DNA from 4 places in the Paraclostridium sp. AKS73 genome. Region 2 is predicted to be linked to each of the others. Evidence: riboswitches for the same ligand, from Rfam matches in the RefSeq annotation. Region 2 holds a riboswitch; each other region holds the start of a gene.

Region 1 (8,462 bases), on a different contig from region 2:
TTACCTGAAACATATAACCCTTGCAAACAGTACAGTTTTAAAGTTTTTAATGAAGAAATGTTTGGCAAACAAGGAATTTTAGATGAAGATAAATTTTCTACAATAGAAAGTAAAGATATTATATGTACAAAGTTTATAGGATGCACATTCAAAAACTTAAATTTTAAGGAATGCAGGTTTGTAGGATGCATATTTGAAAATTGTAAATTTGAAGATGGAGGAGTAAGTTTTGAAAATTGTAGTTTTTTAAAAGAAGAAAGCCAAAGTAAGCCATCTTTAAATAAGTATGACAATTTTTCATGCCATTTTATAAATTGTGATATTTATTCAAAATTTTTAAATTGTATACTATCTTTTTCTATTTTTGAAAAATGCAACTTGAGAACAAGTAATTTTGAACAAAGCGCAATGGACAATATTATAATTATAGACAGTTATTTGGATATGATAATTTTTTCTGACTGTGACTTATGTGGTGCAAAAACTATATCAACATATATTAAAGATTTAGAATTCAGAGATAAATACCAAACTAAGTTAGATGAAAAGAGCTTCTTTGATAAATTACCTGTTAGGCTAAAAACTAGAGATGAATATGAAGGTTTTTATATGACATACGAAACCTTAGCTAATAAATTTAAAGAAAACTCTTTAAATAATAACTTTGGAGAATATTATTATCTATGCAAAAACACTCAAAGAAAAACTTTAAAAATAATACCTAAAATAGGATCATATTTATATTGGCTAACTTGTGGATATGGAGAACGACCTGAATTTGCAGTATATTCATCATTGGTAATTATAGTTATTTTTGCAATTTTATATTTGTTTTTAGGGGTAGAGATAGATGATAAAACTATTATATACAATATGAGTACTATAAAAAATCTATCTATTTATAAAGTTTTAAAAGATTTAAATGAAACACTAAGTTTAAGTATAGGATCTTTTGGAGGAGTTGGAACTATAAATTGTAAGCCAACAGAAATTAGTTATATACTAACAAATTTAGAAGTCCTAATTGGTGTTGTAATGATGGGATTAGGTATAGGGACTCTAACTAGAAAAGTTGTTAGATAAGTTTTGAAAATCATGAAAATTTAGAAAATAATGAAAAAACAGTTGATTATTTACAATAACATATATATAATTTACTTAATATAAAAAGTGAATAAAAAAGGTAGAGGCGCGGTACTTATAAGTACTAGTGATGAGTTAAGCACATAGATTTACTAGGAAAGGAATTATCGCCGAAGTTTATAACTGATGCTTTAAGGTTATATGCTGGGGATGTATAAAATATATACATCACTGTCACAAATTATATTTGTGTTGAGCTATCATTAAGGAAGCTAATATTGTGCAGATTTTGCATAATATAAAAAGCCTTGAGTGCATACTCAAGGCTTTTTCTTATTTAAAGCCCTAAGTATTTATTACCCTTTGCATTCACTAAAGTTAAATTTAGGGAGGATTTTTATGAGGAACAAAAAATATTTTGTAATTTTATTAACTTTAGTTTTAGTAGTTTTAGCATCACCTATTTCCTTTGCACAAGAAACAGATATAGCATTTCAAAACGCAAGTAAATTTAAATTTTTAACATTGATTCCACCGATAGTATCTATACTTTTAGCATTTATTACTAAGAATGTTGTAATATCATTATTTATAGGTATATTATCTGGAAGCTTTTTACTTAGTTTAAATAGTACTAATTTTATTTTAGCTTTACCCCAAAGCTTCATAGATTTTATATATAGAGCTCTTAATTCACTTGCAGACCCATGGAACGCAGGCATAATACTCCAAGTTCTAGCTATTGGAGGGGTTATTCATTTAGTAGCAAAAATGGGAGGAGCTAAAGCTATAGCAATAAGCTTAGCGGACAAAGCTAAAAGTTCAAAAGGAACTCAAATTATAACATGGTTTTTAGGACTTTTAGTATTCTTTGATGATTATGCGAACTCATTAATAGTAGGGCCTATTATGAGACCGGTAAGTGATAAAATGAATATTTCAAGAGAAAGACTTGCTTTTATAATTGATGCAACAGCTGCACCTATTGCAGGACTTGCAATAATATCTACATGGATAGGATTAGAAGTTGGACTTATAAATGACGCTTTTTCAGGGATAGGTCTAAATAATGATGCTTTTGGGATATTCTTACAAACTATTCCCTATAGATTTTATAATATATTAATTTTAGCATTTGTAATTATAACTATTATTCTAGCAAAGGATTTTGGTCCTATGAGAAAAGCTGAGATTAAAGCTAAACAATCTGATTTTAATAACTTAGATACAAAACATAACGATTCAATTCAATCAGAGTTAGAACCTAAAGTTGGAGTGAAACTGAGTATATGGAATGCAATTATTCCTATTGGAACTCTTATAGTTACATCATTAATATTTTTTTATTATAGTGGATACACATCAATAGTTAATGGGGATAATATTGAACTTCAAAATTTAATGGTTAAATCACCATGGTCATTTTTATCTATAAAAGAAGCATTTAGTTCAGCCGATGCATCTGTAGCACTATTTCAATCAGCTATTATTTCAAGTATAGTCGCTATTTTAATGGCTGTTTCTAAAAAAATATTTAAAGTATCTGAAGCTATAGAAATTTGGATAGATGGTATGAAAAGTTTGTTAATGACAGCTGTTATTTTAATTTTGGCCTGGTCGTTAAGCTCAGTAATAAAAGATTTGGGTACGGCTAAATTTTTAGTTACATTACTATCAGGGTCTATGCCAGCATTTTTACTACCTAGTGTAATATTCATATTAGGATCAATAATATCTTTTTCAACAGGCACGGCATATGGAACTATGGGTATACTAATGCCTCTTGCAATTCCTCTTGCGCACTCTATAAATCCAGATATATCATTTATAGTAATATCTACAAGTGCGGTACTTACAGGAGCTATATTTGGTGATCACTGCTCTCCTATATCAGATACAACAATATTATCATCTATGGGAGCTGGATGTAACCACATTGACCATGTAAAAACACAAATGCCCTATGCGTTATTTGTAGCAAGTATAACTGTATTATTTGGGTATATTCCTGCAGGTCTAGGAATATCAATATATATAGTTATTCCTATTTCGATAATAGCTATTTTTATAGGAGTACAATTGTTTGGAAAAAAGTATATGAATACGGTGTTTGTGAAGCAAAGGAAAACTTAATATAAAAATTTAAATATATAGTAAAAAGCTATCTGAAAAGTTAAATTTGGTTGATTTTATTTCAATCTACTTAAACTTTCATGATAGCTTTTTTTGTGAAGTTTAATTGGTATATACATAAATTCGAAATAATAAACTATAGTAAGGGGGGAGTGTATGAGATTCGTAGATATTTTAAAAGACATTTTTTTAAGTGTAAGAAAGATGATAGCTATATGTCTAACTATTGTATTTTGTTATTTAAGTATAATAGGAAGTATAAAGCCATCTGAATTTATGCCTATCTTTAGCATGGTTGTAGGATATTACTTTGGAAAATCTACAGCTTTAGAAATGCCAAATCAAAAGAAAGATTAATTTTGAATTAGATTTAGTTATCATCTCAAATAGTGTATAATGACTATAAGAAACAGGAGGAGATGATATGAAAAACTACATAAAATTTGAAAACGTAAGAAAGGCCTATACTATGGGTGAAGTTGAAATAAATGCATTAGATGGCGTGAATTTTTCAATTGATAAAGGCGAACTCGTAATAATCGTAGGTGCTAGTGGAGCAGGAAAAAGTACTATACTAAATATATTAGGAGGTATGGATTCTGCAACAGATGGAGTTGTAATTGTTGATTCGAAAAATATAAGTAATTATAATGAAAAAGAATTAACAAAATACAGAAGACATGATATAGGGTTTGTGTTCCAATTTTATAATTTAGTTCAAAACTTAACTGCTATAGAAAATGTAGAGTTAGCTACTCAAATTTGCAAAAAACCTTTAAATCCCAAGCAAGTTATAGAATCAGTAGGACTTAGCCATAGAAGGAATAATTTTCCATCACAATTATCTGGAGGAGAGCAGCAAAGGGTAGCCATAGCTAGAGCTCTTGCTAAAATCCCAAATTACTTTTATGTGATGAGCCAACTGGTGCTCTAGATTATAATACTGGTAAATCAATTCTTAAAGTGCTTCAAGATACAAATAAAACACTTGGTGTTACTGTAGTTATAATTACACATAACATGGCAATAGCTCCTATGGGTGATAAAGTAATTACTGTAAGAAATGGTAAAGTACATAAAGTAGAAAAAAATGAAGCACCTATTCCTATAGAAAGGATAGAGTGGTAAATATGAGAAATCCTTTATTTAAAGATACTTTTAGGGAGATAAAAAAATCTAGGGTAGAATTTTATCTGTTTTTTGCAATAATAACTTTAGGGGTTTCTTTTTTTACGGGAATAAAAGTTGCATCTCCTGTAATGGAAGTTACAGCAGACAAGTATTATGATCAAAATGATTTAATGGACTTAACTGTAGTTTCAAATTTGGGATTAACAGATAAAGATATTAATTCGATTTCTAAGATAGATGGAATTTCTAATGTGTATCCTACATATTCAAAAGAAGTTCTAACTAGTATAGGTACAAATCAATTAGCTTTAAAAGTTCATGGATTGCCAGAAAAAGCAATAGTGATTATATAAATAAAATAAGAATAACTGAAGGTAGATATCCAAAATCAGATGGGGAGTGCTTAATTGAGGACTCTAAGGATATACCATTAGGAAGTACCATCAAAATTTATGGAGATAACAATGAAGATTTAAGTACTACTCTAAAACACAATGAATACAAAGTTGTTGGTAAAGTAGAAACTCCATATTATATAGCAAAAGCAAAAGGTAGTAGTAATATAGGTAGTGGAACTTTAAACAGTTTTATAATGGTTTTAAATAATGAATTTAAACTAAATAACTACACAGAAAGTTATATAACTGTAGATGAGGCAAAAGGTTTAAATTCTTATTCAAAAGAATATGAAGATAAAGTACAAAATATAGAAGATAAATTAGTTGATCTTGGAAAAGACCGAGCTAGCTTAAGATATAAAGAAATAATTAAAGATGCTAATGAAAAATTATCTGAAGGCAAGTCAAAATTACAAGAAGAAAAAACTAAGGCTTATAATGAACTTGACAAAGCTAAAACTAAAATTGAAAATTCTAGGTCTAAAATAAAAAATAGTGAACAGGACCTTGATAAAAAAGAAAACCAAGTTAAAAGTGAAATATCTTCTGCAGAAAAGCAATAAGTTCAGCTGCTGAAAAATTAAGTTTAAGTGAAATTGAATTGAATAAACAGATAAATGTTTTTAATACAAGCAAAGATTCTGCCCAGCAAGAAATAAACAAAGCTAAGGATAAGCTAAAAGAACAAGAAGATGAAGTTGGTAAGTTAAAGGAGTATATAGCTAGTATAGAACAAGTTTTATCTAATGAATACTTAGATGAAGAAAAAAGAAAAGAACTTGAATTTATTTTAGAAAAAAGTAAACAAAAGCTTGAAGTATCTGAAATAGCTTTATCACAGGCAAGAGAAGAGATAGCAAAACAAGAACAAGTTTTTAAGGACACTCAAAATAAATTGTTATTAGCTAAAACGGATATAGAAAAAATAAAGAATTAATAAATAGTCAAAAAAGTAATCTTGATGTAAAGAAAAAAGAAGCTGAATCTGAATTTAAAAATGCTAGATATAAACTGGAACAAGGTAAAAAAGAACTTGAAAAAGGACAAGCTACATATTTAAAAAATAAAAAAGAAGTAGAATTTAAGTTACAAAAAGCTCAAGATGAAATTGATAGAGAAGAGAAAAAAATTAAAGATATAAAAAATGGAAAGTGGTATATCTTAGATAGAAATACTAATTATGGATTTGTTGATTATAAAAACTCTGCTAATAGTATAGAATCTATTTCTAAAATATTCCCTGTATTTTTCTTTTCGCTATCAGCCTTAATTTGCTTAACTACTATGACTAGAATGGTTGATGAACAAAGAATAAATATTGGAACTATGAAAGCTTTAGGATATGATACTGGATCCATAATGTTAAAATATATACTATATTCATTATTAGCGAGTGTTTTAGGAAGCGTCTTAGGAAATTTAATAGGACTTACTGTATTTCCTTCAGTTATATATAATGCATATGCTAGCATGACGTATACACTCCCTAAAGTTACTCTAGTTTTTAGTGTAAGATTAATTGTATTATCTACCTTAATAGCAATTTTAACAACTACATTAGCGTCAGTATATTCTTGCTATAAAGAGTTAAAAGAAGTTCCGTCTATGCTTATGAGACCTAAAGCCCCTACGGAAGGAAAAAGAATATTACTTGAAAGAATAAGTTTTATTTGGAATAGGTTAAATTTCACACAAAAGGTAACTTTTAGAAACCTCTTTAGATACAAAAAAAGATTTTTTATGACTGTAATAGGAATAGCTGGATGTAGTGCTCTTTTATTAACTGGATTTGGAATAAAAGACTCTATATCGTCTATAGTAGATAATCAATATGGTCAAATAATTAAATATAATTTGACTTTAAACTATGGTAAAGATGTTGATAAGAATTCCAAAAATAAAGAAGAAAAAGTCATAGATAGTGATGACCGAATAAATAATTGTTTAAATATAAAAAATAAGAGTTATAAGGTTATTAGTAATTCTGTAGAAAAGGATGTAAATATTGTAGTACCTGAAAATATTAATGAGATAAATAAATTTATAACCTTAAAAAATAGGGTAAGTAATAAAAAGTATACTTTAAATAATAAGGGTGTTTTTATAACTGAAAAATTAGCTAAATTATTAAAAGTTAAAGATGGAGATTCAATAGTATTAAAAAATGAAGATAATAAAGAGTTTAAAGTAAAAGTTTCTGGGATAGTAGAAAACTATGTAGGACATTATTTGTATATGAGTCCTAAATTGTATAAAAATACTTTCAATGAAAATGTTAAATTTAATGAAGTATTAATTAATACAAAAGATGGAATTTCACAAGATAAACTAGGTAAAGATATGATGAACTTAGATAACATAAATTCAGCTACATTCAACACAAGTGCAAAAAGTTCTTTTTCTGATATGATAACTAATTTAAATAGTGTGGTTATACTTATAATAGTATCTGCAGGAGCTTTAGCATTTATTGTTTTATATAATCTTACAAATGTTAATATAAGCGAGAGAATAAGAGAAATAGCAACTATAAAAGTCTTAGGATTTTATGATAATGAAGTATCATCCTATGTGTTTAGAGAAAATATAATTTTAACTGTAATAGGAACAATTCTAGGTCTAATTTTAGGCGTATTTTTACATAGATTTATAATGACGACTGCTGAACTTGAATTTGTTATGTTTGGAAGAGATATAAAACCTATTAGTTTTATACTATCTGGTATGCTTACATTTATATTTGCTACATTAGTAAATCTTTGTATGTATTTTAAACTAAAAAAAGTAAAAATGGTTGAATCTTTGAAATCTGTAGACTAATATATAAGGGATGATGACATGATTTATGATAATATTGTAAAAGCTACTTTTGTAAAACGACCAAATAGATTTATAGCACATTGTATTGTAGATGGAAAAGAAGAAATTGTTCATGTAAAAAATACAGGTAAGTGTAAAGAACTTTTAATTGAAGGTTGTACTGTATATTTACAAGAACATGATAACCCCAAGAGAAAAACTAAGTATTCACTTATAAGTGTTGTAAAAGGAAATAGACTAATCAATATGGATTCGCAAGTTCCGAATAAAATAGCCTATGAAGCTTTAATAAATAAAAAATAATTCTTCCTGGGCTAGATGAAGAATTATTAACTATAAAACCTGAAAAACATATAAGTCATCTAGATTTGATATATATATAGAAACAAAAACTAAAAAAGCTTTTGTTGAGGTAAAAGGGGTTACTTTAGAAGAAAATGGTGTGGTTTTATTTCCAGATGCTAAAACTGAACGAGGTGTCAAACATGTAGGTGAGCTTATAGAAGCTTCTAAAGATGGATATGTAAGCTATATATTATTTGTTGTACAAATGGATAATGTAAAGTATTTTACACCTAATATTAAAATGCATCAAGAATTTGGAGATATGTTAAAAAAAGCAAGTTTAAGTGGAGTTAATATAATTTCATACGATTGCAATGTAAGTGAAAATTCTATAAGCATAAACGAAGAGGTTAAAGTCATATTATAAGGTTTAAAAATAGTGTAATTTAATAAATTACACTATTTTTTTATAAAGTTTTGAATATTAGGTTTATATTTAAGGAATATGTATTGTACTGTGAAAGTATAATATTGTAATTATACATTTTTAAATTAAGGGGGAGCATATGAGTACACAGTTAGATATGTTTAAAAATTTAACAGAAGCTAAAG
Region 2 (8,462 bases):
ATATCTAAAGCAGATCAACTTATATATGATGGTGGTTTAGGTCATACATCTTCTATATATTTAAATACAATAACTCAATCTGATAAACTTGAAAAATTTAGAAATTCTATGAAAACTTGTAGAGTTTTAGTCAATACTCCTGCTTCTCAAGGTGGTATAGGAGATTTATATAACTTCAAATTAGCTCCATCTTTAACACTTGGATGTGGTTCTTGGGGAGGAAACTCTGTATCTGAAAATGTAGGTGTTAAACATTTAATAAATATAAAAACTGTAGCTGAAAGGAGAGAAAATATGCTTTGGTTTAGAGCCCCAGAAAAAGTTTATTTCAAAAAAGGTTGTTTAGGAGTTGCTCTTCAGGAGCTTAAGCATGTTCTAAAAAAAGAAAGAGCCTTTATAGTTACAGATGGTTTCCTTTATCAAAACGGATATACAAAACCTATAACTAATTTATTGGATGAAATGAATATTAAACATCATACATTCTATGATGTTGCGCCAGACCCAACATTAGAAACTGCTAAAGCTGGTGCTAAAGCTATGGCTGACTTCAAACCAGATGTAATAATTTCCATAGGTGGTGGTAGTGCAATGGATGCAGGTAAAATCATGTGGACAATGTACGAGCATCCAGAAATAGACTTTGGTGACTTAGCTATGAGATTTATGGATATAAGAAAAAGAGTTTATGAATTCCCTACAATGGGTGAAAAAGCTTACTTCGTAGCTATACCAACTTCTGCTGGTACCGGTTCTGAGGTTACACCTTTTGCAGTTATAACAGATCAAGATACAGGAATCAAATATCCTTTAGCTGATTATCAATTAATGCCTAATATGGCTATAGTAGACTCTGACTTAATGATGAGTATGCCTAAAGGATTAACTGCAGCTTCTGGTATAGACGCTTTAACTCATGCTTTAGAAGCTTATGCATCTATGATGGCAACTGAATACACAAATGGCTTAGCTCTTCAAGCTGTTAAATCTATATTTGAATATCTTCCAAGAGCTTATGAAAACGGAACAACTGATCCTGAAGCTAGAGAAAAAATGGCTAACGCTTCTACAATGGCAGGTATGGCATTTGCTAATGCATTTTTAGGAGTTTGCCACTCTATGGCTCATAAATTAGGTTCATTCCACCATATACCTCATGGTGTTGCGAATGCACTTTTAATAAATGAAGTGTTAAAATTCAATGTATCTTCTGCTCCTATAAAAATGGGTATATTCCCTCAATATAAATATCCTCAATGTTTAGAAAGATATTCTGAAATAGCTTCATTCATAGGTATTAACGGAAATTCAAATGAAGATAAATTTAATAAACTATTAATTAAAATAGATGAATTAAAATCTACTGTTGGAATTCCTAAAACTATAAAAGATTGGGGTGTAGATGAAGCTACATTCTTAGAAAGTTTAGATGAAATGGTTGAGCAAGCATTCGATGACCAATGTACTGGGGCTAACCCTAGATATCCATTAATGAGCGAAATTAAACAAATGTACTTAAATGTTTATTACGGAAATGCAAATGTAGCAAAAGAAGTCCTAGAAGGTAAGTTAAATTGTGCTTTAGATTAATTTTTAAAATACATATTTATTAATTATAAAAAAGAACCTCAACTTTAACAAGTTGAGGTTCTTAATCTATATAAAATGAAATTCATGGGATGACTATTTTAAATCATTAGATATTTCAGTAAAGATTACTCCAAGTGCATGAGCTCCTGCATCTGGATATCCTAAACTTCTTTCTCCAACAGTTCCTGCTCTACCCATACGAGCTACTATTTCTTTAGTTGACTCTGCTCCTTCTACAGCTTTTCTTGCTGCTTTTTCAAAAGCTTCTTTAAATGTATCATTTTCTTTTACGCTTAATTCCCATGAGTTTGCACATGGTACTAATGCATCTATTAAAGTTTTATCTCCTACTCCAGCTCCTCTACCAAATGATCTTTCACCTGTAGCTTGTACACCATTAACAGCTGCATCCATCATATTAGCAAAGTTTAAAACAGTAAGTTCATCTTTATCTCCTAAATATCTTCCTGCTGCTCTAAAAGCACTTCCCCATATTGGTCCTGATGCTCCTCCACAGTATTCCATTATTACCATAGAACATTCATTTAAGAATTTACCAATAGTTAGGTCTTCTATTGAAAGTATATTTGCCCATTCTCTTTTTAATTGCTTAAATCCTTTTGCTACACTCATTCCAAAATCTCCATCTCCAGCATAAGAGTCTAATTCACAGAATGGTACTTCATTTCTTATTATTATTTCACTCATTTTATCAACTACATAAATCATATTTTCTAAAGTGAATCTGTAATCTTCTATATTTGAAAAATCTTTATTAGTTTGTACTTCAAAACATACATTTGAATCATCTATGTTATTTTCATCTTCATATATATCTGTATATTCTACTGGTACGAAAGCTCCTGAAACCTTAAATCCAGGTGCTTCACTTACTTGAGATAATAAATGTTTTAGCTCAGTATCTAATTTCATTATAGATACAGATGCTCCTGCCATATCTATACTAGTCATATAGTTTCCAACAAAAGCTGTACATATTTTGATATTTCTCTTAGCTAATTCACGTATAACAGAATTATTAAGTAAATATAGTTCTTGAAGTGGAGTTCCTCCAAAACCATTAATCATTAATGCAATTTCTTCTTCATTTGAATCTTCTATTTTCATATCTGCTAATATATCATTTACTATTTTTTTAGATAGCTCATCTGCAGAAGATATTTTTTCTCTTCTTACACCTGGCTCTCCATGTATTCCAACTCCAAATTCTATTTCATCTTCTTCTAATTGGAATGTAGGTGTTCCTTTTGCTGGTACAGTACATGATGTAAGTGCAAATCCTAAACTTCTAACATTATTAGCAGCTTTTTGTGCAACTTCCTTTACTTCATGTAAACTCATACCAAGTTCAGCTGCAGCTCCTGCTATTTTATGAACTAAAACCGTTCCTGCAACCCCACGTCTACCAACTGTATATAAACTGTCTTCAACTGCAATATCGTCATCTACTTTTATATAGTCAACAATTAAACCATCTTCTATAGCAAGATGTGCTGCATTTCTAAAGTTCATAATATCTCCACTATAGTTTTTGATTATTAGTAATGTTCCTTTATTACTTGCAGTCTCTTTTATTGCATTATATATTTGTATTTGAGAAGGTGATGCAAACACATCTCCACAAACAGCTGCATCTAACATACCTTTTCCTACAAATCCTGCATGTGCTGGTTCATGACCACTTCCCCCACCACTTATTAAACTAACTTTATTTCTATTTATATTTTTTTCTTAATTACTTTATATTTTTTTAAAAACTCAAGTTCTGGATGTGCCATAGCTATTCCATTACACATTTCCATAACTACAGTTTCTGGTTTATTTATTATTTTTTCATAATGTAACACCTCTATCTGTTTTTATAGTTTTTCCCTATGCTATCAGCTGTTATTATTGCAGCTGCAACTTCATCAACGTTTATAGGGAATGGCATAGAATATATAGATTCTTCTTTAATACATGCTTTTTCAGCCACTTCTTTTAATTCTTCTTCAGTAATAGTTTCTACCCCTATATCTTCTAGACAAACAGGAAGCCCTACTTGTAAACAAAATTCTAATACTTCTTCTATTTCTTCTTTAGGTGCATTTTCTAAAACTAATTGTGCTATTGTTCCAAATGCAACTTTTTCACCATGGAAGTATTTATGTGTTCCTTCTAATATAGTAAGTCCATCATGTATAGCATGAGCTGCTGCTAATCCTCCACTTTCAAATCCAAGTCCAGATAAAAGAATATTTGTCTCAATTATGTTTTCTAAAGCTGGAGTAACTAAGTTACAATCTGATGATACTTTAGCTTTAACTCCATCATTTATTAGAGTTTCATAACATAATTTTGCTAAAGCTAATGCTGTATTAGTTCCCTTAGCTTCTCCGCATAACCCTTCTCTATAACCACAAGGTAGACCTGCATTTACATTTGAATATGAACTAGCTGTTGCTCTTGCTTCAAAGTAAGTTGATAAAGCATCTCCCATTCCTGAAACTAAAAATCTTGTTGGTGCTTTAGCTATAACTGTAGTATCAACTAAAACTACACTTGGACTTTGCTTGAAATATGCATAATCATCAAATGCTCCATCTGGTGTGTATAATACTGCTGAATGACTTGTAGGTGCATCTGTTGCAGCTATAGTTGGAACTATTATTAAGTTATCTCCTTGAGCTACACACTTAGCAGTATCTATTGCTTTACCTCCGCCTAGACCAATTGTGCATGCACATTTATTATTTTTAGCTAACTCTTGTAATCTTGCTACTTCTTCTCTAGAACATTCTCCTTTGAAGTTACTTTCAACAAAAGTTACCCCGAATTTTTTAGCAGTTGAATCTAATTTATCTTTAACACGTTCTATATCATCTTTATGTGCGATTAATAAAGCTGAATCCCCAAATACTTTTATGAAGTACCCTAAATTTAATAACTCATCTTGACCTTGTACATATTTTGTAGGACATATAAATGCTTTTCTCATATTAATCTCTCCTTTGTATTTTGTAGTGATATTATTTTTAAGTTAACTTAATTATAATACCGTTTTCCCTAAAATGCATTGGACATAGATGTTAATAAATTACGATTTAAAACCGTAATTTTTTGAACTTAAATTATATAATTGGAATTTATGTACTTTTCGAAATTTTTTTAACAAATTCAATTTATCTGTTATCTAAGATGCTTTTTGTATAAATTTGGGGTTACACCTTCATACTTTTTAAATATCTTTATAAAGTATCCTGACTCGCTAAATCCAAGTTCATCACTGATTTCATTTATTGTCATATCGGTTTCTTCTAAAAGAGCTTTTGCCCATTTAATCTTAAGCTTTGATATGTATGTTGAAAATTTTCACCTATTTCTTTTGAAAATAGTCTACTAAAATAACTTGAACTAACATGGCATAACTTAGCCATACTTTCCATTGATATATTTTCACTTTTATTGTTATATATATATTGTATTGCTGGCTTTAAAGTTTTGCTTACATTAATTTCTTCACTGTCTTCTTTATGATCATAAGTTATATACCTATTCACAATAGCATTAGAAATTTCTTTTTTAACACTTTCTATATTTTTTATGCTGTATCCAGTAAAAGTTTTACTATCTATTTCTATTCCATTTCTCATAGTTTTTTCATACATCTCTAAAATCAAATTTTTATTTAATGCCTCTTCTACTATATAATTAGATAATAAAAATAACATATTAGATGTATCTTCTACTTCTTTATATGATAAAACAGGTAAATCATTATAATATTGATTAAGTTGATTTGAGATGTCATTTTGTTCTAGTACTTTATCTGGAACTTTTAATATTTGTTCTAACATATCTGTTGATTCATAATCATCTATTCTCACTTGCCCTGCCATTATTGCACCTATATATTTTTCATCTACTATAATAGGTATAGCAACATCAACTATATTGTAATGACATAAATATATATATGGTTTATTCATTCGTACAGCTTCTAACCCACCTCTTGAATCGCATTTTTCACAGTACTTTGATAATTTAGAATTACCTCTTACTAACTCACAAAATTTGTGGCATCTACTGTGTTTAGTTATCGGATTTCCTTTATAGTCCACTATAACTATTGCCATTTTCGTAACTAGCGAAAGATAATCTTGCAAATTATCCCATTTCTTGAAATCTATTATCTTATTTAGACTTAAATTTTCATTTCTCACTTTTCATACTCCTTTAAAGGCAATTTTATATCATGTACTAATTTTATCATATATGAATAATATATTGTTTATTATGCAGACTATTTAGTGGAGGTGGATTTTATGTTAAATTTAACTGCTAAAGAAAAAATGTTATTAGAAGACGAAAAAAGCCATGAGCAATTATGTGTTCAAAAATATCAAGAATATGCTCAAAAAGCTTCAGACCCACAGCTAAAAAGTTTATTTAATGAACTTGCTCAACACGAACAACAACACTTAACTTCAATAAATCAAATTTTAAGTGGTACTGTTCCAAATGTTAATCAAGCTCAAGGTCAAAACCAAGGAAATCAAAACTCAAATATGCAAAATTCAAATACTATGCCTAACATGAATTTACAATCATCACAAATGAATGCTTATAATGAACAAGATAAAATGTTATGCCAAGACTCACTTAGTACTGAAAAATATGTATCATCTACATATAATACAGCTATCTTTGAGTTTGCAGATAAAAACATACGCCAAGTTTTAAATCATATTCAAAAAGAAGAACAAGAACACGGAGAAAAAATTTACAATTACATGAGTCAACATAATATGTATAACTAGAAAAATAGGATGTGATATCAATTAATGGATCACATCCTTAACTATTTTTGTAGTGTTAAATATTTATATATTATCGGTATATCAATGATTTTCTTTATTAATTTAACTTAATTTTTCTCATTTTTATAAATCATCTGAAAATAGTTAACTTTACTAATATAATTTTTTTTTATTGACTTATTTTAAATTTGTTTTATAATTGTATACAACAAGTAGATAACTGAGATAGAGGCGCGAAACTTATTAGTAGTATTATGGAGGTAAGCTCGATGAAGTAATATGAAAGGAAATTTCGCCGAAGTAAATAGTTAATAGCTTTAACACTATTTACTGGGCTTATATAAAATATATATAAGACTGTCACATTTTGTGGAGTGCTATTTTCAATGAAAGCGTACGGTATCATCATACTTAGTTAGTATGGATTTTTTCGTATAAAGTCATGAGCATAGTCTCATGGCTTTTTTTACGCTTAAGGGATTATAATTATTCAAAGTTCATATATAGCCTATGAAACTTAGTTATATCCATATAATACATTTTGAGCGTAAAAAAGCTTTTTGAGCAACGGACGAAGTCGTTTGAGTAACGGGACACGAGTTTACCGAGTGGACGTTGACGATATGAAATTTGAGCGACATGAGCGAAGTGAATTTTTTATTTTCATAAAGATTTATTATCTTAGTTACTTACTTATGGAAAACTAACTACCATAAGGAGGATAAGTAAAGTGAGTAATGAAAATCAAGAGTTAAAAAGAGGGTTAAAAGCTAGACATCTAAATATGATTGCTCTAGGAGGATCGATCGGTACAGGTATATTCCTTGCAATGGGTGATACTCTTCACCAAGCAGGTCCTGGTGGTGCTTTACTAGCATATGGGTTAATAGGAATAATGGTTTATTTCTTAATAACTAGTTTAGGTGAAATGGCAACATATATGCCTATATCAGGTTCTTTTAGTTCTTATGCTACAAAGTTTATTGATCCAGCACTTGGTTTTGCACTTGGGTGGAACTATTGGTATAACTGGGCAATAACTATAGCTGCTGAAATGGTTGCAGGATCATTAATTATGAAATATTGGTTCCCTAACGTACCTGGATTTTATTGGAGTATATTTTTCTTAGCTATAATTGTAGGGTTAAACTTTTTATCAGCAAAAGCATATGGTGAATCTGAGTATTGGTTTGCAGGAATTAAAGTTGTAACTGTAATAATATTTTTAATAATAGGTGTGTTAATGATACTTGGCGTAATGGGTTCTGATGAAATAGGCTTCCATAATTATTTTATAGCTGACGGACCATTCCATGGTGGCATAAAATCTGTATTTGCTATATTTTTAGTTGCTGGTTTTTCATTCCAAGGTACAGAGCTTATAGGAGTTGCTGCTGGAGAAAGTGAGCATCCTGAAAAAACTATACCAAAAGCTATAAAATCAATATTCTGGAGAATATTAATATTTTATCTAGGAACTATAATTGTATTAGGAGCTATTATACCGTTTACTCAAGCTGGTGTTTCTGAAAGTCCATTTACTATGGTTTTTGAAAAAGCAGGAATAGCTGGTGCTGCTTCACTTATGAATGCAGTAATATTAACATCTGTTTTATCTGCAGGTAATTCAGGTATGTATGCCTCAACTAGAATGCTATATTCAATGGCTAAAGAAGGACTTGCACCTAAATTTTTGCAAGAACTAATAAAAGAGGAGTTCCTGTAAATGCATTAATATTAACTACATTAGTAGCTTCTGCGTGTTTCTTAACAGGTATATTTGCAGAAAGTACAGTTTATGTTTGGTTAGTTGCTGCATCTGGACTTGCTGGATTTATAGCATGGGTTGGTATAGCAGTTTGTCACTATAGATTTAGAAAAGCCTATATCCATCAAGGTAATAATTTAAGCGAATTAAAGTTTAAAGCTAAATGGTATCCATTTGGACCTATATTAGCACTTATAATGTGTTTAATAATAATATTAGGCCAAGGATATTCTTGTATAACTCCAAATGGAGTTGACTGGCATAGCTTAATAGCTTCTTATATA
Region 3 (6,720 bases), on a different contig from region 2:
CTTTTGATTGGATTTATATTACTTATAAAATCTGCTGATTTCTTTGTTGTTGGAGCATCATCAATTGCAAAGGCATTAAATATACCCACTATAATAATAGGATTAACTATAGTCGCCTTTGGAACAAGCGCTCCAGAAGCAGCAGTAAGTATTTCTGCAGCTATGAAAGGTCAAAATGATATAGCTATAGCAAATGTAGTAGGATCCAATATATTCAATATACTATGTGTGTTAGGTATATCAGCTATTATAGCTCCTGTAAAGGTTCAAAAACAACTATAATAAAAGAATTTCCATTTGCATTGTTAGCGTCATTAGTTTTACTTATACTATCACATGATATAAAATTCCAAGGATACAATGAAAATGCACTTACAAGATCTGATGGTCTTATGTTGTTTGCATTGTTTTCTATATTTATGTATTATTTATTGGAAATGGCATTATCTTCAAAGGAGGAAATGGATGTTGATCAAGGCAGCTCTAGAGACCCTATAGCAAAAAGTATACTGTTAAGCATAGGTGGTATTATAGGAATTATAATAGGTGGGAATTTAGTTGTAGATAGTGCTACAAATATAGCTATAGATTTAGGGATGAGTGAAAACTTAGTTGGACTTACTATAGTTTCTATAGGGACATCATTACCTGAACTTGTAACTAGTGTTGTAGCTGCAAGAAAAGGTGAAAGCGATATTGCCATTGGCAATATAATAGGATCAAATATATTTAATATACTGTTTGTCTTAGGATCATCATCAATAATACATACTATACATGTACAACCTATCGTATTTGTAGATATGATTATTATGTTAATTGTTACTGCGATTACTTATATATTTGCAATAAGTAAAAAACAAGTCAATAGATTTGAGGGTATAATTTTGACTGGAACATATATAGCATATATGGTATTTATAATTATAAGACAATAATTGTTATAGTAAAAAACTATATTTCATATGAAAAGTATAGTTTTTTACTATTTTACATAAAAATACTAAATATGATAAAATTTGATATAAATCATTAAAATTGTTGGGGGAGAAATGATATGATATCGTTACCAGAAAAGTTTGAAGAGTTTAGCGAAGCTAGAAGAAATGGATTTATAAAAGCTAAAGAGTTAAAAGAGAGCGGGAAAAAATTAGTTGGGGTATTTTGTGCATTTACTCCAGTTGAGATACCAATGGCTGCAAAGGCTGTAACAGTTGGAGTTTGTGGGGTAAGTGAAGAACCTATAGCAGAAGCTGAAAAAATATTGCCAAGAAATCTTTGTCCACTTATAAAATCAAGTTTTGGACATGCAATAACAGATACTTGTCCTTATTTTTATTTTTCAGACTTATTAATAGCAGAGACTACATGTGATGGTAAAAAGAAAATGTATGAAGAACTAGCAAAAACAAAAGACTTACATTTAATGCAATTACCAAATAGCAAGCTTGGAAAGCATTCCTTTGACCTTTGGAAAAATGAGATAGTAGTTTTAAAGGAAGAAATAGAAAATAAATTTGAAGTTAAAATAACTGATGATGATATAAGAGATGCTATAAAAGATAAAAATGAAGAGAGAAGATTATTAAAAGAGTTTTATGAACTAGGCAAATTAGTACCACCACCAATGAATGGATTTGATATGCACCAAGTTTTATATAACTCAGGATTTAAATTTGATAGAGATGAATTAAAACAAAGTATAAGAGATTTAACTGCATCTATAAAAGAAAAGTATGAAAAAGGTGAAAGACCTGTAAGTGAAGATAAACCAAGAATACTTATAACAGGATGTCCTATAGGTGGAGTTAGTGAGAAAATAGTTAAAACTATAGAAGAAAGCGGTGCGGTAGTTGTTGCATATGAGCTTTGTGGAGGAATTAGATCTAATGACGAGTTAGTTGATGAAAGTAATCCAGATCCAATAGATGCAATTGCTAAAAAATACATAAATATAGCTTGTTCATGTATGGTAAATAATGATGCAAGAATAGAGTTAATAGATAGACTTATGGATGAATATAAGATAGATGGAGTTATAGATGTAGTTCTTCAGGCATGTCATACATTCAATGTAGAAAGTTATAGAATTAAACAATTTGTAAACAACGTTAAAAATAAGCCTTATATGGCTATAGAAACAGATTATTCTAAATCTGATACAGAACAATTAAGAACTAGATTTGAAGCTTTTATAGAAATGATAGACTAAGTAGGTGGATTTTATGTACAGTATAGGTATAGACTCTGGGTCTGTAGCAACAAAAGGTGTATTATTTGATGGAGAAAAAATATTAAATAAAATTGTTATACCAACAGGATGGAGTCCTAAGAATGCATCATTAGAAGTTTATGAAAAACTTGCTAATGATATAGACAAAGATAAAATAAAGAAAGTTATAGGAACAGGATACGGAAGAGTTAGTATGGACTTTGTGGACAAAAAAGTTACAGAGATAACGTGTCATGCAAAAGGAATACATTTTTTAAATAACAATATAAGAACAATACTAGATATCGGTGGACAAGATAGTAAAGTTATAAACTTAGATAATGATGGAAATGTATCTAATTTCATAATGAATGATAAATGTGCAGCAGGTACAGGACGCTTTTTACAAGTTACATCTAACTTATTAGGAAGTGATGTAGAAAGTATTGATAAGTTAGCTAAAGATGCAATACCACAAGATATATCAAGTATGTGTACTGTTTTTGCTGAATCAGAAATTATTAGTTTATTAGCAAAGAATATATCTAAAGAATCAATAGCATCGGGAATATTACAATCTATAGCAAATAGATCAAAATCTATGTTATCTAGAATTGACATATTAGATGATATTGCATTTACTGGAGGGGTTGCTAAAAGTAATGTTTTAGTAAATATGTTAGAAGAAAATTTAGAAAAGAAAATATTTATAGCTAATGATACTCAAATAATAGGTGCACTAGGAGCTGCAATTATTGGATATAAAAAATAAAAGGATGGCTGATAGCCATCCTTTTATTATGCTATAGAACTTTCAAGTTCATCTGAATTTTCATCTGATAATTTTGTAATTCCAAATCCTGTAGCAGCTAACGTCAATGACATTAGGGGACATAGAAGATTAAAAAATGCAAATGGTAAAAATACAAATGATCCAACTCCAAGGGTAGCACTCATATATGCTCCACATGTATTCCAAGGAATAAGAGGAGATGTTATAGTTGCACTGTCTTCTAGAGAACGAGAAAGATTTTCAGGGCAAAGACCTTGCTTTTTAAATGCTTCTCTGTACATACTTCCAGGCATTACTATGGCTAAATATTGATCAGCAACTGCTAAATTAGTTCCTATACATGTAAAAATAGTTGCAGCTACTAAACCAAAAGTTCCTTTAGCAAATTTTAATATAGCAGAAGCTAAAGCTTCCAACATTCCAGTTTTTTCAAGTATTCCACCTGTAGTTAACGCACATAACATAAGAGATACTGTACCTAACATACTATTAAGCCCACCTCGAGTTAATAGTTCGTCTACAAAGGCCATTCCACTATTTGATGTATATCCGATTTGAGCAACTTCTAAAACATCTTTAATTGAAGCTCCTTGGAAAAATATAGCTACAAAACCTCCAAGTAATGTACCTATAATAAGACCTGGAATAGCAGGTACTTTAAATATAACCATAACTATAACCATTAAAGGTATTAATAGTAATAACGGAGATAATGTATTGTAATTTGAAGCCAAAGCTTGTTGTATTTGTAAGATTTGGCTATTATCTATAACTTGGCCTGCGTACTTAAATCCAATTACAGCATATATTATAAGAGCAATAACATATGCTGGTACAGTTGAATAAAGCATATGTTTTATATGTGTAAATAAATTAGTTCCAGCCATCGCAGGAGCTAAGTTTGTTGTATCTGAAAGTGGGGACATTTTATCACCAAAGTAAGCTCCTGAGATAATAGCACCAGCTATTATTTCTTTAGGAATTCCTAAAGCACTCCCTATACCTAAAAGAGCTATACCGATAGTACCAGCTGTAGTCCAAGAAGAACCTGTAGATATAGAAACTATTGAACATATAATAGTTGTAGCAACTAAAAATATTCCTGGAGAAAGTATATTCAATCCCCAATATATCATACTTGGAACAACTCCTGAAATTATCCATGTACCAATTAACATACCAACTATTAATAAAATTATAATAGCTTGCATAGTAGAATTTATAGTTGATAATATACCTTCTTCAAGTTCTTTCCATGTAAATCCTAATTTAAATATTGCAACAAATCCACAGAAAACTCCACCTAAAACTAAGGGAATATGAGCTGAAAGTCCTAGTTTAGTTAAAGATATAGATAGTGTAAATATCAAAAAACCTAAACATAGAAGTGAATCGCCAAGCGATGCCTGCCTTTTTTCTCTTTTTAACATAATGTAACCTCCAAATGGTGTATTGAGAATATAACGGGAATGGAGAATGATACTAAAAAAGGTCTAAGAATATTAAGAGATATTCCTAGACCTGAAATTATAATTTGAAAAATATAATAACTTTAATCTAAAGATAGCCCTCCACATAAAGTGACAGTGTTATATATCTTATACATAACCCCAACATATAAGCTTTAAGCTTAACTTATATATTTCGGCATCATTACCTTTCCTATTAAATCATAGGTGCTTTCCCTCAATAATAGTACTATTTAATAATGCAACCTCTACCATTAGTTATATTCTGTTTAAATTTATGTATTTAATTATAACATATTAAACAGAATTGTAAATATAAATTTAAATTTTATGAAAATAAAAAACAGTATATCTTAAATAAGATATACTGTTTTTTAAAATTAGTTTTTAAACTAAAAAGTTGGGACCATATGTTTCTTCTATTTCACGTCTTAATTCACTAGGGTTGTTAATTCCATCACTCATTGCTTTAGCTAGTATATTTGCTTTATCATAAGGAGCCATCCAAGAGAAAATACCCCCAAGACAATTATCTATTACATATTGCGTTTTTATATAAATAGATAGCATATCATCATAAGACATAGCAAACTCATCGTCTTTTATTAAGTATGAAGCTTGTGCTTCTTTATCAAATTTGTATATATATCCATTTTTATTTATAAAATCTTTTCTAAGTTGATCAAAAGATTTAGTTACTGTAGCTCCTAGTCGACCATAGAAAGGAACTCCAAGTAATATTTTTTCTGATGGCATTCCAGCTTCGATTAAATTATTAACCATAATATCTACACTATACCCTGGTATAGAAAGAGGAGATTCATATAAGTTTGCTTGATGTTTTTGTCCTTTTTGACCTGTTTCACCAGCGGTAAAATCGTAGCTCATTAAGTTGAAATAGTCAATTAAAGGTGCTATTTTATTTATTTCTGCACTTTTAGTTATATATTCTCTTGATCCAGTACCTGCAACACTTAACCATTTATTAAAGCCTATTACATCTCTAATAGCTGTTAATAAAAGTGTAAAGTTTTCTCTATCTTCAGGTCTAGATTTAATACCTGCACCACTAGTTCCAGGATATTCCCAATCTATATCAATACCATCTAATTCATATTGTTTTATAAGAGAGTTTACTTGTCTAGCAAAATTATATCTAGAAACTGGATTAGATGCAGCATCTGAAAATCCATCTTGACCCCATCCACCAATGGCTGCAATCACTTGAAGATCTGGATTATCTTTTCTAAGTGCAAGTAGTTGACGTAAATAGCGAGGCGTTGGGACAAATAAAGTACCATCAGGTTTTATTTCTACAAATGCATATATTACAAAATCAAGTAAAAATGCATCTGCATTAGTAGGATCCCCTAAAACGTATGTTCCTACTAATCTGTTTATTCCAGGACAATCTGGATTAATTGGAATAGCACTAGATGGAGCATTTATTTGAGGTCTACATTTATTTTTAGACTTTGAATTATTATAATCTAATTTTTTCTTATTAGGATCTTTATCATCTATAAAGCATAGATACCAATCCATACAGCTCTTGTTTTTATCGCAACTCTTAATTCTTTCTTTTAATTCTTCATAAGTTTGAGGAGGTGGTAAAATTACTGGCATTCCAGGAAGCCAGTCAGCAGGTGTTAAAACATTTTGTTCATCTGATGTTTGAAGAGCATCTATTATTCTAACTATCTCAGGAATATTTCTTCCTGTAGTTAAAGGATAATATAGTATTGTTCTTAAAATTTGATTTGGATCAATGATAAAAACTGATCTTACAGTAGATGTATCGCTCATTTGTTCTGAAATCATTCCATATAATCTAGATATTTCCATTTTTCTATCATCGATTACAGGAAATGGAATTTCAACGCCTGTATGCAAAAATATATTGTATAACCAAGCTAAATGAGAGCTGTTACTATCAACACTAAGACCTATAAGCTCAGTATTTCTTTTTTTAAAGTTACAATAATATTTTGCAAAACACAAAAATTCTGTTGTACATACTGGTGTAAAATCACCGGGATGAGAAAATAATACAACCCATTTACCTTTATAATCAGACAGCTTTATAGGTCCTTGAGTTGTATTTGCACTAAAATTAGGTGCTTTAGTACCTAAGTTAGGAAGACATGGCAAATAAATCACTCCTTTGTAAAGTTATTCTTAATATTTAATTTATTAATTATGACCGGTTAATGTTACTAATAAGAATTGCTATTTTAATACAAATT
Region 4 (8,462 bases), on a different contig from region 2:
TTTCATTATTCATCCTCCCATACTGGATTTATCTGTTCGATGGTTTAAGCTTGTACCAATTTATAACTTTTTAAACTTTTATCTATTTAAATTCTATGTATCTTCATATCAAAAAAATACTATTTTATTGCTAAGGTATATAAATAAAAAAATAGAAGCATAATGCTCCTACTTTTTTTAAAGTTCATTTTTAAATTTTTTTTATTTTCCTGAGTTTAGTTAAATTAGTAAATACTATTTTACATCGTTGTTACTATATTTTATAACACTAAATCCAAGTAAAGCTAGTCCTAATAACATTATTGCAACCATGTATTGTTCTGAAAGTAAATAAAATAAAGTTAAAAAAGCAAAGAAATGTAGTAATAGTATAATTGCATTTTTTATTTCTTGCATTATTCTTCTCCTAATAATAAGTATATTTAATATTATCTATTCTAAATTTAGTATAATTGTGAAAAATTTTTTCTACATACTCTAAGTATATACCAAAACTTTTTTCTATAGGCTTATATTTTTATTAATTCCATTTCGTAGCATTCTTCTACTATAGATTCTTTTTTATTATTTAGAGCAAAGTACTCTAAACTTAAAATCGAGTTAAATATCATCATAACTATAAATCCATATAAAATTGGATTTAATTTATTACCTATTCCAATTGGAGACGACTTCATATATGCATAATTTGAATTTATTAAATTATTTATATTAAACATAGCTATATGATATAAGTTAGTTATAATAAACACTTTCTTAAAATCAATTTTACTCATCCCTACCTTTTTTACATTTAGTAAATATATAGACCCCCAAAGCAACAAAATATGTCCTATAAAATATGAAAATTGAGTCATATGAGGAAAAACAAATGGATCAAGCCCTGGAAATAATAGTGCTGAAATCGCTCCAAATACCCCCCAGTATGATCCCATTTTCATCATGAAATCTTTTTTAAATATCATACCAATGGAGATTAAAATTATAGCTATCCTACAATGAAACAGTGGCAACCCTTCCTGTACAAATGGTAATTGCCTTTAAGGTACCATAAATATAATGTTGTTTGTTGAATTAATAGCGCTATTCCTATAAATAATTCAAATAATCTATTTTCTCTTTTTTATTAATAATAATTACTATCCCTAGCAAAGTTATCCCCAACAATATTAAATGTATGACTCCAAAGTTAGAAAAGTTATTTCTTTCTATTGAAGTTCTAAAAAAATAATGAAATTTATTCATAAATGTCTCCTTAATCTAATTTTATCCCTTCAATATTATAAATACATAAAATACATTTATCAAATGTCAATTTTGTAAGAATTAAAAACTTTTTTGTTACATAATATATGTAATAATTTAACATCCTAATAATCTATATATAAACCTTAATATAAAAACACACTTACATTTTTAAAGCCTCTATTAAATAATAGAGGCTTTAGATTTATATATAAGTACATTTTTATTTTAGCTTAACTTTACTTTCATCCATTCTTTTCCTTCTACAAGTCTAGCAACCATCATAGAACATACTGTGTTACCCGTGGAGTTTAAAACAGTAGCTGGTGCATCTATTATAGTACTAATTACTGCTATTATAGGAAGAACCTCTGGAGAGAATCCATATACACTTAATATTAGCATTTCTCCCATCATACCTCCTCCTGGAATTGCACCCATAACTGCTCCAACTAAGAAAGATACTGAAACTATAGAAATTATTGCAGATATACTAGTTATATCCCTTCCAAATAGTCCAAATAAGAAAGTTATTTTTAAAACTCCGCCTATTACAGATCCATCTTTGTGTATGTTTGCACCTAGAGGTATTACAGTTTCTGCTATATCATTTGGTACTCCCATTTTTTACTAGCATCTAAATTAACCGGTATTGATGCTGCACTAGAGCAAGTTGCTAAAGCCGTAACTGTAGGTGCTATAGCATTTTTCCAAAACACTTCAACTCCTTGTTTTCCTCCAGCTATATAAGCATATAATGTAAATATACCTGCATAGCATATAGCTGCTAGAATTATATACAATACAAAGACTTTAGCATATCCTGATAGTATTTGTGGTCCTAATTCTCCTATTACAGTTGCAAAATAACATCCTAATCCTATAGGTGCTAACTTCATTATTAAGTTTACTAATTTCATCATAACTGCAGCACCTGCTTGAGTGAAGGTAGCTATAGGTTTTGCAATCTCTCCTGCCATAGCTGTTGCTATACCTACTAAAATTGAGAATATAATAAGTTGTAGCATATTTGCTTTTGATAGTAAATCTTTAAAGTCACTTACTGTAACTGTGTTTACAAGTTGCTGTAATAACCCAACTTTTTCTGTATCTACTTTTTCTACCGAACTTTGCATTAAATTTGCAAACATATCTGGATTTAATCCTTTTGTTGGATTGATAATTATAACTCCAATTATCCCTATAATAGATGATATTATAGCAGTCATTGCGAATACTAAAACTATATTTTTTAATATTTTTCCTAATCTTTTCATTTCTCCCATATTAGAAATTGCTGAAGTTACACTAAAAAATACTAATGGTACTAATGTCATGAATAATAAATTTAAAAATAAGTCTCCTACTGGCTTAAATATGTCTGCCTTAGCGCCCATTATAGCTCCGACGATTCCACCTAATATAATTGCTAAAATTAAGATTATTGATGATTTGTAATTCTTCCAAAATGACTTCATTATTTTCTCCTTTGTGTCTTATTTAATTTTTTACCTTTAGTCAGCGATTTCTAATCTTAAAAGATCTTCAAAGCTTTCTCTTTTGCATATTAATTTACTTTTGCCATCTTTAACAGATACTACTGCAGGCTTTATTATTTTATTGTAGTTTGATGACATTGAATATCCATACGCTCCAGTTGATGACATTATTAATATATCTCCACTTTCTATATCCATAACATCAACATCTGTTATTAGTATATCACCACTTTCGCAACATTTACCAGCTATTGTAACTTTATTATTTTTATCTATACCCATTTTGTTAGCAATTGAACATTCGTACCCTGCCTGATATAATGATGGTCTTATATTGTCTGTCATTCCACCATCAACACTTACATACGTTCTTACATCTTTTATATCCTTTATAGATCCCACTGTGTATATTGTGCTACCTCCATTTGCAACTATGGATCTTCCTGGCTCTATTATTAATATCGGAACACTTATGTTTATATCTTTACATACATCATCAACTTTTTTTATTATTTCACTACAAAATTCTTTTATTGTTTTAGGTTCATCACTCTCTGTATAATAAACACCTACACCTCCACCTAAGTCAACTTCCTCTATGTTTATGTCATGTTGTTGTTTTATTTCTTTTACTAGGTTCATCATTATTTCAACTTCATCTAAATATGGGGCTACGTCAAAAATTTGAGATCCTATATGTGCATGTAATCCTACTAGGTTTATATTTTCATATTTTTTAATATTTTCTAATGCATCTTGTAGATCTCCATTTGATAATGCAAATCCAAATTTCGAATCAATTTGTCCTGTTTTTATATAATCATGAGTATGAGCTTCTATCCCTGGTGTTATTCTAAAATATATAGATTGAATTTTATTTTTTTGTTCACAAATGCTTTGTAATAACTCCAGTTCATAGTAATTATCTACAACAAATCTTCCAACTCCAAGACTTACGCCCATTTCAATTTCATCTATTGTTTTATTATTTCCATGAAATAATACTTTTTCCATAGGAAAGCCTGATTTATAAACTGTGAAAAGTTCACCACCTGATACTACGTCAAGGTATAAGCCTTCTTCAGCTATTAATTTACACATATAAATTGGTAAAAATGCTTTACCTGCATATGCAACTCTGTTTTTATTTTCATTAACCTTGAAATGTTTTATATATTCTTTACAATTATTTCTGACTAATTCCTCATCAAATACATAAAGTGGTGTTTTATATTTATCTCTAAGTTCTTTACATCCAACTCCACCTATATATAATTCATTTCCTTTTACTGACATAGTACCTTGTAATTTCATATCTTAAGCCCTCCTATTTTTGTATGAATCATTTTTTATAAACAAAAATCCCCCTTAAGTTTCACTTAAGGGGGATTAAAATTTAGCTAAAAATATATAGCATCTATTCCTTAAATGTAGCTCAACACAATTTAATATTGTGACAGTTATGCATATATTATATACATCCCCAGGTACATAGCCTTAAAGCATCAGCTATATCCTTCGGCAATAATCCCTTTCCCAATAACTCTTCGTTGCTTAACTCATTATTGGTACTGATTATTATCGCGACCTCTACAATTCGTATTCAATTTATTTATATGTAATTTTACATACCTAATTTATAATTGTCAACAATTTTATTTTATTTAAATTTTAATTTGATGTAATATTGTTTCAAAATTAACTTTAATTAAATAAAAAACTCGTACTAGCATTATAAGTAATACGAGTACGAGTTTTTTATTTATTGGTGCGGATGAATGGAGTCAACCCCCACGCCAATGGCGCCAGGTCCTAGTCTGGTGCGTCCGCCAATTCCGCCACATTCGCTTGTCTACATCATTAATTGTATATATATTTCATTAATATATATACTGCTTTTAATATTATTCTGCAAATCTTTTAAATGTTACTTAACTTTATTAATTAAACTTTAAATTTTCAATTAAGAGTGCTTAATAATATTTAGAAAACTTACTATTTTTCTTTGTTTTAAAAGAAATTTGCTTTTTTTTAACACATTTAATTTTTTTCAACTATACTCTACTTATAGGTTTTAATATCTTTATTATACTAAGGGGGCGATATTAGTGCTTATTAAACAAGTAATAGCTATCAGTATATTTTTAGTGGTTATGTTAGCTATTATCTCAGAAAAAGTAAATAGAGCTATTGCAGCAATGGCCGGAGCTTTACTTATGATTATATTTAATATATTATCAGTGGAACAAAGTCTTAATCATATTGATTTTAATACAATTGGAGTTTTAATAGGTATGATGCTATTTGTTTCGGTTATTAAAAATTCAGGGGTGTTTGAATACATAGCTATTTTATCAGCTAAAAAATCAAAGGGAGATCCTTGGAAAATTATGCTATGTTTTATAATTTTAACCGCTATTTTATCAGCTGTTTTAGATAATGTTACTACCGTTTTATTGATAGGTCCAATGACCATAGTTATAACTCAAATACTAAATATAAATCCAACTCCATTTTTAGTAACTCAAATTCTAGCATCTAACATAGGAGGGACTGCAACTCTAATTGGTGACCCTCCTAATATAATGATAGGTAGCGCAGCAAACCTAAGTTTTTCAGACTTTATAATAAACTTAGGTCCTATAGTTATAATCATTCTATTTTTAACTATCTTATGTTTTAAATTTATGTTTAAAAAACAACTTTTTGTAGATGATAAATCAAAAGAAAAAATTTTAAGTTTAGATGAAAAAAAAGCAATTAAAGATAAACCACTTCTTATAAAAAGTATTATTATGATTATATTTATTTTACTTGGATTTGTGTTGCACAATGTTTTGAACCTTGAATCTAGTATAGTCGCTTTGACAGGAGCTACTATAATGATGTTTATAGGTAAGCAAGATGTTGATGAAATACTTTCTAGTATTGAATGGTCAACTATCGCATTTTTTGGAGGATTATTTGTAATAGTAGGAGGTCTTGTTGAGGTTGGAATAATAAATAGTATTGCTGAATATTTAATAAGTGCAACAAGTGGTCACTTAGTTGTAACAATGCTAGTTATACTTTGGTTATCGGCTATAATTTCATCATTCTTAGATAATATACCTTTTGTAGCTACATTAATTCCACTTATACTAACTATGCAAGGCCAAGGTATAGATGTAATGCCCATATGGTGGGCAACTTCTCTAGGAGCTTGTCTTGGTGGCAACGGTACATTAATAGGAGCTTCCGCTAATATAGTTCTCGCTAATGTAGGTCAAAAAAATGGATGCCCTATAAGTTTTAAAGACTATTTTAAAATAGGCTTTCCACTTATGATTTTTCAATAATAATCGCAACTATTTATTTACTAATCCGATTTTAAATAAACTTTAGGAGGAATACTAATGAATATTTTGGATAATGCTTATGGAGACACTATAGAAGCTCGACTTAGATATATCGGTGCAACAGATATAAAAAAAATTCACGGGATATTATATTTTATAGAGTTTGAAATTGATAATAATTTAAAAGTTTCATATACCTATAATATAAATTCTAAAAATAAATACTATCTCCAAAGAATAAAACCTTACCCAATTCCAGAAGGAGTTTTTGATAAAGAATATGAAATAGTTTCTTTTATAGAAAAAGATATTAAAAAATTTATGAATGCTAAAAAAAGTAATAATTTCGATCTATTTTTAAAAATTACAGATGAACTAAATACAATAAGTTTTGACATAGAAGAGCTTTTTTTAAATTACAATATAGATAAAATGGATCTAGATAAGTTAAAATGTGAACTTGATAATATATTAAATTTATTTAAAAAATCCAAAAATAGATCTCCTAAAATAGATATTTTAGATAAATAAAATTCATATAAAAAGGCAGATTAAAGTTAACTTTAATCTGCCTTTTTTATTTTATTAATTATGTTTAGTTTGAAATATCTTTAATTTTCAATTGATTTATTATATTAATAGTAAAGCAAATAATTATAGATATAAATAACCTTATAGGCATAAATACCGACATTGATATTAATATTGATTTAATTAAGTTAATATTACAAGTTATATATGAAAATTAAATAATCTAAATAAAAGACAACTACATAAATGTAGTTGTCTTTTATCTTAAGAAAAATAAACTTCTATATTGCTTAAAAACTCATCTTTATCGGCTTCACTGTTATTCGCTAAGTTATTATTAATCCATTTAATATTTTCAATCCCACAAATGTTTAATGTAGATTTAATTATTGTATTTTCTATAGGATTTCCTAATTCATTTTTGATATATTGTGTATCACTTTCAGATGTAGTTATAAGTATACCTTTTTTTATGTGGCTCAATTTACCCTTAGGTCTATTATTTTTTTCTTCAAAAGCAAACTCTTTTATAAATACTTTGTCAAAAAAACCTTTAAGCATTGCAGGTACATTATTCCACCATATAGGGAATATAAGCACTATTTCATCACTTTCTTTTAAAATATTTTGATACTTTTTAACTAAATTATCATCAGATTCACCTTTTGTATACAATTTAACTTCCTCTGATGTCATTACAGGATTAAATTCGTCTTGATATAGGTCAATTATACTATAATTTTTACCGCATTTTTCAATGCCTTTAATTACATTATCCATTATATTTTGATTGAATGAATTCTTATTTGGATTAGAAATTATTATTGTAGTATTCATTTTTTAATTCCTTTCTTCTTTTGGCTAGTTTTTATATTATTATTTATAAGTTTTTATATTTATATTCGTATTATAAAATTTCTGCTAAATTGTTTTTTGTCATATATAAATCTCGTTTTTATGAATAAAATATCCGATAATCCATCGTATACAAACGTCTAATCCCATTGCTATCCATACACACTCAATATCTAAATTTGTAAAATATACAATTATAACCGTAATCGGAACTCTTATTCCCCATAACATCCCCCAAATAATAAATATAAAATTTAATTATTAAAAAAATAAATATACCAAAAATAAATTAACACATAATATTTACGTATTAATTGTTTTTGATATATTTTAAAACTCAACTATGGTTATTTTCTTTAATACCTCTTCTATATCTTCTATAATTCATCATGTCTATAGCAACAAAGCTAGCTCCTACTCCTATCATTATTGCTCCTGGTATATTACCTGTTATAACTCCTACTAAAACTCCTATTAGTGCTCCTGTTGTTATATATATAGCAATTTTAGCAAATTTATTAAACTTTAAAGGTATATAAACTGCCATTCTAGTGTATAAGAAAGCTCCTACTATTAAACCTACCACTGATAATATTATGGTTTCTTGCATATTTCCTAAAGTCAGTCCTAGTCCTAATCCTATTAGAATACATCCAAGGGTTACCATCACAACTCTCCTTTTCCTTTTTTTATATTATATTCTTGTACATTTCAAAAGTTGCTAAATTTCAATATATAATTTATGCAAGTATTTTACATTCGTATTTGGTATGATATACTATTTCTTATGATAATTTAGTTTCAAAAGGAGGTTTTTTATGTCATTTTTAATTTTAATAATAGGATTTGCACTTCTTATAAAAGGAGCTGACATATTTGTAGAAGGTGCATCTTCTATAGCTAAGAGGTTTAATGTGCCTCCTATGCTTATAGGTCTTACTATTGTTGCAATGGGGACAAGTGCTCCTGAGGCTGCCGTAAGTATATCATCTTC

Evidence for each region. Region 2 has a riboswitch for lysine ahead of LEQ07_RS03795 (amino acid permease). Riboswitches for the same ligand answer to the same signal wherever they lie in the genome.
Region 1: it holds a riboswitch for lysine, as region 2 does, so the genes downstream of both, LEQ07_RS16855 (Na+/H+ antiporter NhaC family protein) here and LEQ07_RS03795 (amino acid permease) in region 2, are expected to answer to the same signal.
Region 3: it holds a riboswitch for lysine, as region 2 does, so the genes downstream of both, nhaC (Na+/H+ antiporter NhaC) here and LEQ07_RS03795 (amino acid permease) in region 2, are expected to answer to the same signal.
Region 4: it holds a riboswitch for lysine, as region 2 does, so the genes downstream of both, lysA (diaminopimelate decarboxylase) here and LEQ07_RS03795 (amino acid permease) in region 2, are expected to answer to the same signal.

Annotation. Positions count from the first base shown of each region.
Region 1 is NZ_JAIXHU010000042.1:14,775-23,236, reverse strand. Features, by position in the region: gene LEQ07_RS16860 (pentapeptide repeat-containing protein) at 1-1,083, shown strand, start outside; lysine riboswitch at 1,177-1,351, shown strand; gene LEQ07_RS16855 (Na+/H+ antiporter NhaC family protein) at 1,483-3,216, shown strand; gene LEQ07_RS16850 (hypothetical protein) at 3,373-3,573, shown strand; partial or broken gene LEQ07_RS16845 (ABC transporter ATP-binding protein) at 3,641-4,344, shown strand; gene LEQ07_RS16840 (hypothetical protein) at 4,347-4,700, shown strand; gene LEQ07_RS16835 (hypothetical protein) at 4,940-5,308, shown strand; gene LEQ07_RS16830 (hypothetical protein) at 5,347-5,682, shown strand; gene LEQ07_RS16825 (FtsX-like permease family protein) at 5,682-7,565, shown strand; gene LEQ07_RS16820 (hypothetical protein) at 7,584-7,868, shown strand; gene LEQ07_RS16815 (DNA/RNA nuclease SfsA) at 7,939-8,277, shown strand; gene LEQ07_RS16810 (M42 family metallopeptidase) at 8,417-8,462, shown strand, end outside.
Region 2 is NZ_JAIXHU010000004.1:25,726-34,187, forward strand. Features, by position in the region: gene adhE (bifunctional acetaldehyde-CoA/alcohol dehydrogenase) at 1-1,590, shown strand, start outside; gene dhaL (dihydroxyacetone kinase subunit DhaL) at 1,684-3,333, opposite strand; gene LEQ07_RS20690 (hypothetical protein) at 3,330-3,458, opposite strand; gene LEQ07_RS03780 (glycerol dehydrogenase) at 3,461-4,588, opposite strand; gene LEQ07_RS20695 (helix-turn-helix domain-containing protein) at 4,780-4,947, opposite strand; gene LEQ07_RS03785 (PocR ligand-binding domain-containing protein) at 4,908-5,813, opposite strand; gene LEQ07_RS03790 (spore coat protein) at 5,916-6,410, shown strand; lysine riboswitch at 6,629-6,798, shown strand; partial or broken gene LEQ07_RS03795 (amino acid permease) at 7,240-8,462, shown strand, end outside.
Region 3 is NZ_JAIXHU010000067.1:156-6,875, forward strand. Features, by position in the region: gene LEQ07_RS20325 (sodium:calcium antiporter) at 1-282, shown strand, start outside; gene LEQ07_RS19265 (sodium:calcium antiporter) at 303-938, shown strand; gene LEQ07_RS19270 (double-cubane-cluster-containing anaerobic reductase) at 1,058-2,212, shown strand; gene LEQ07_RS19275 (acyl-CoA dehydratase activase) at 2,226-2,984, shown strand; gene nhaC (Na+/H+ antiporter NhaC) at 3,011-4,435, opposite strand; lysine riboswitch at 4,562-4,733, opposite strand; gene LEQ07_RS19285 (peroxiredoxin) at 4,862-6,634, opposite strand.
Region 4 is NZ_JAIXHU010000007.1:81,269-89,730, forward strand. Features, by position in the region: gene LEQ07_RS06570 (GNAT family N-acetyltransferase) at 1-6, opposite strand, end outside; gene LEQ07_RS06575 (hypothetical protein) at 235-396, opposite strand; gene LEQ07_RS06580 (YwaF family protein) at 510-1,013, opposite strand; partial or broken gene LEQ07_RS06585 (dicarboxylate/amino acid:cation symporter) at 1,474-2,723, opposite strand; gene lysA (diaminopimelate decarboxylase) at 2,760-4,058, opposite strand; lysine riboswitch at 4,168-4,345, opposite strand; partial or broken gene LEQ07_RS06595 (ArsB/NhaD family transporter) at 4,898-6,117, shown strand; gene LEQ07_RS06600 (hypothetical protein) at 6,140-6,613, shown strand; gene LEQ07_RS06605 (NAD(P)H-dependent oxidoreductase) at 6,878-7,450, opposite strand; gene LEQ07_RS06610 (hypothetical protein) at 7,550-7,699, opposite strand; gene LEQ07_RS06615 (hypothetical protein) at 7,806-8,135, opposite strand; gene LEQ07_RS20070 (sodium:calcium antiporter) at 8,287-8,462, shown strand, end outside.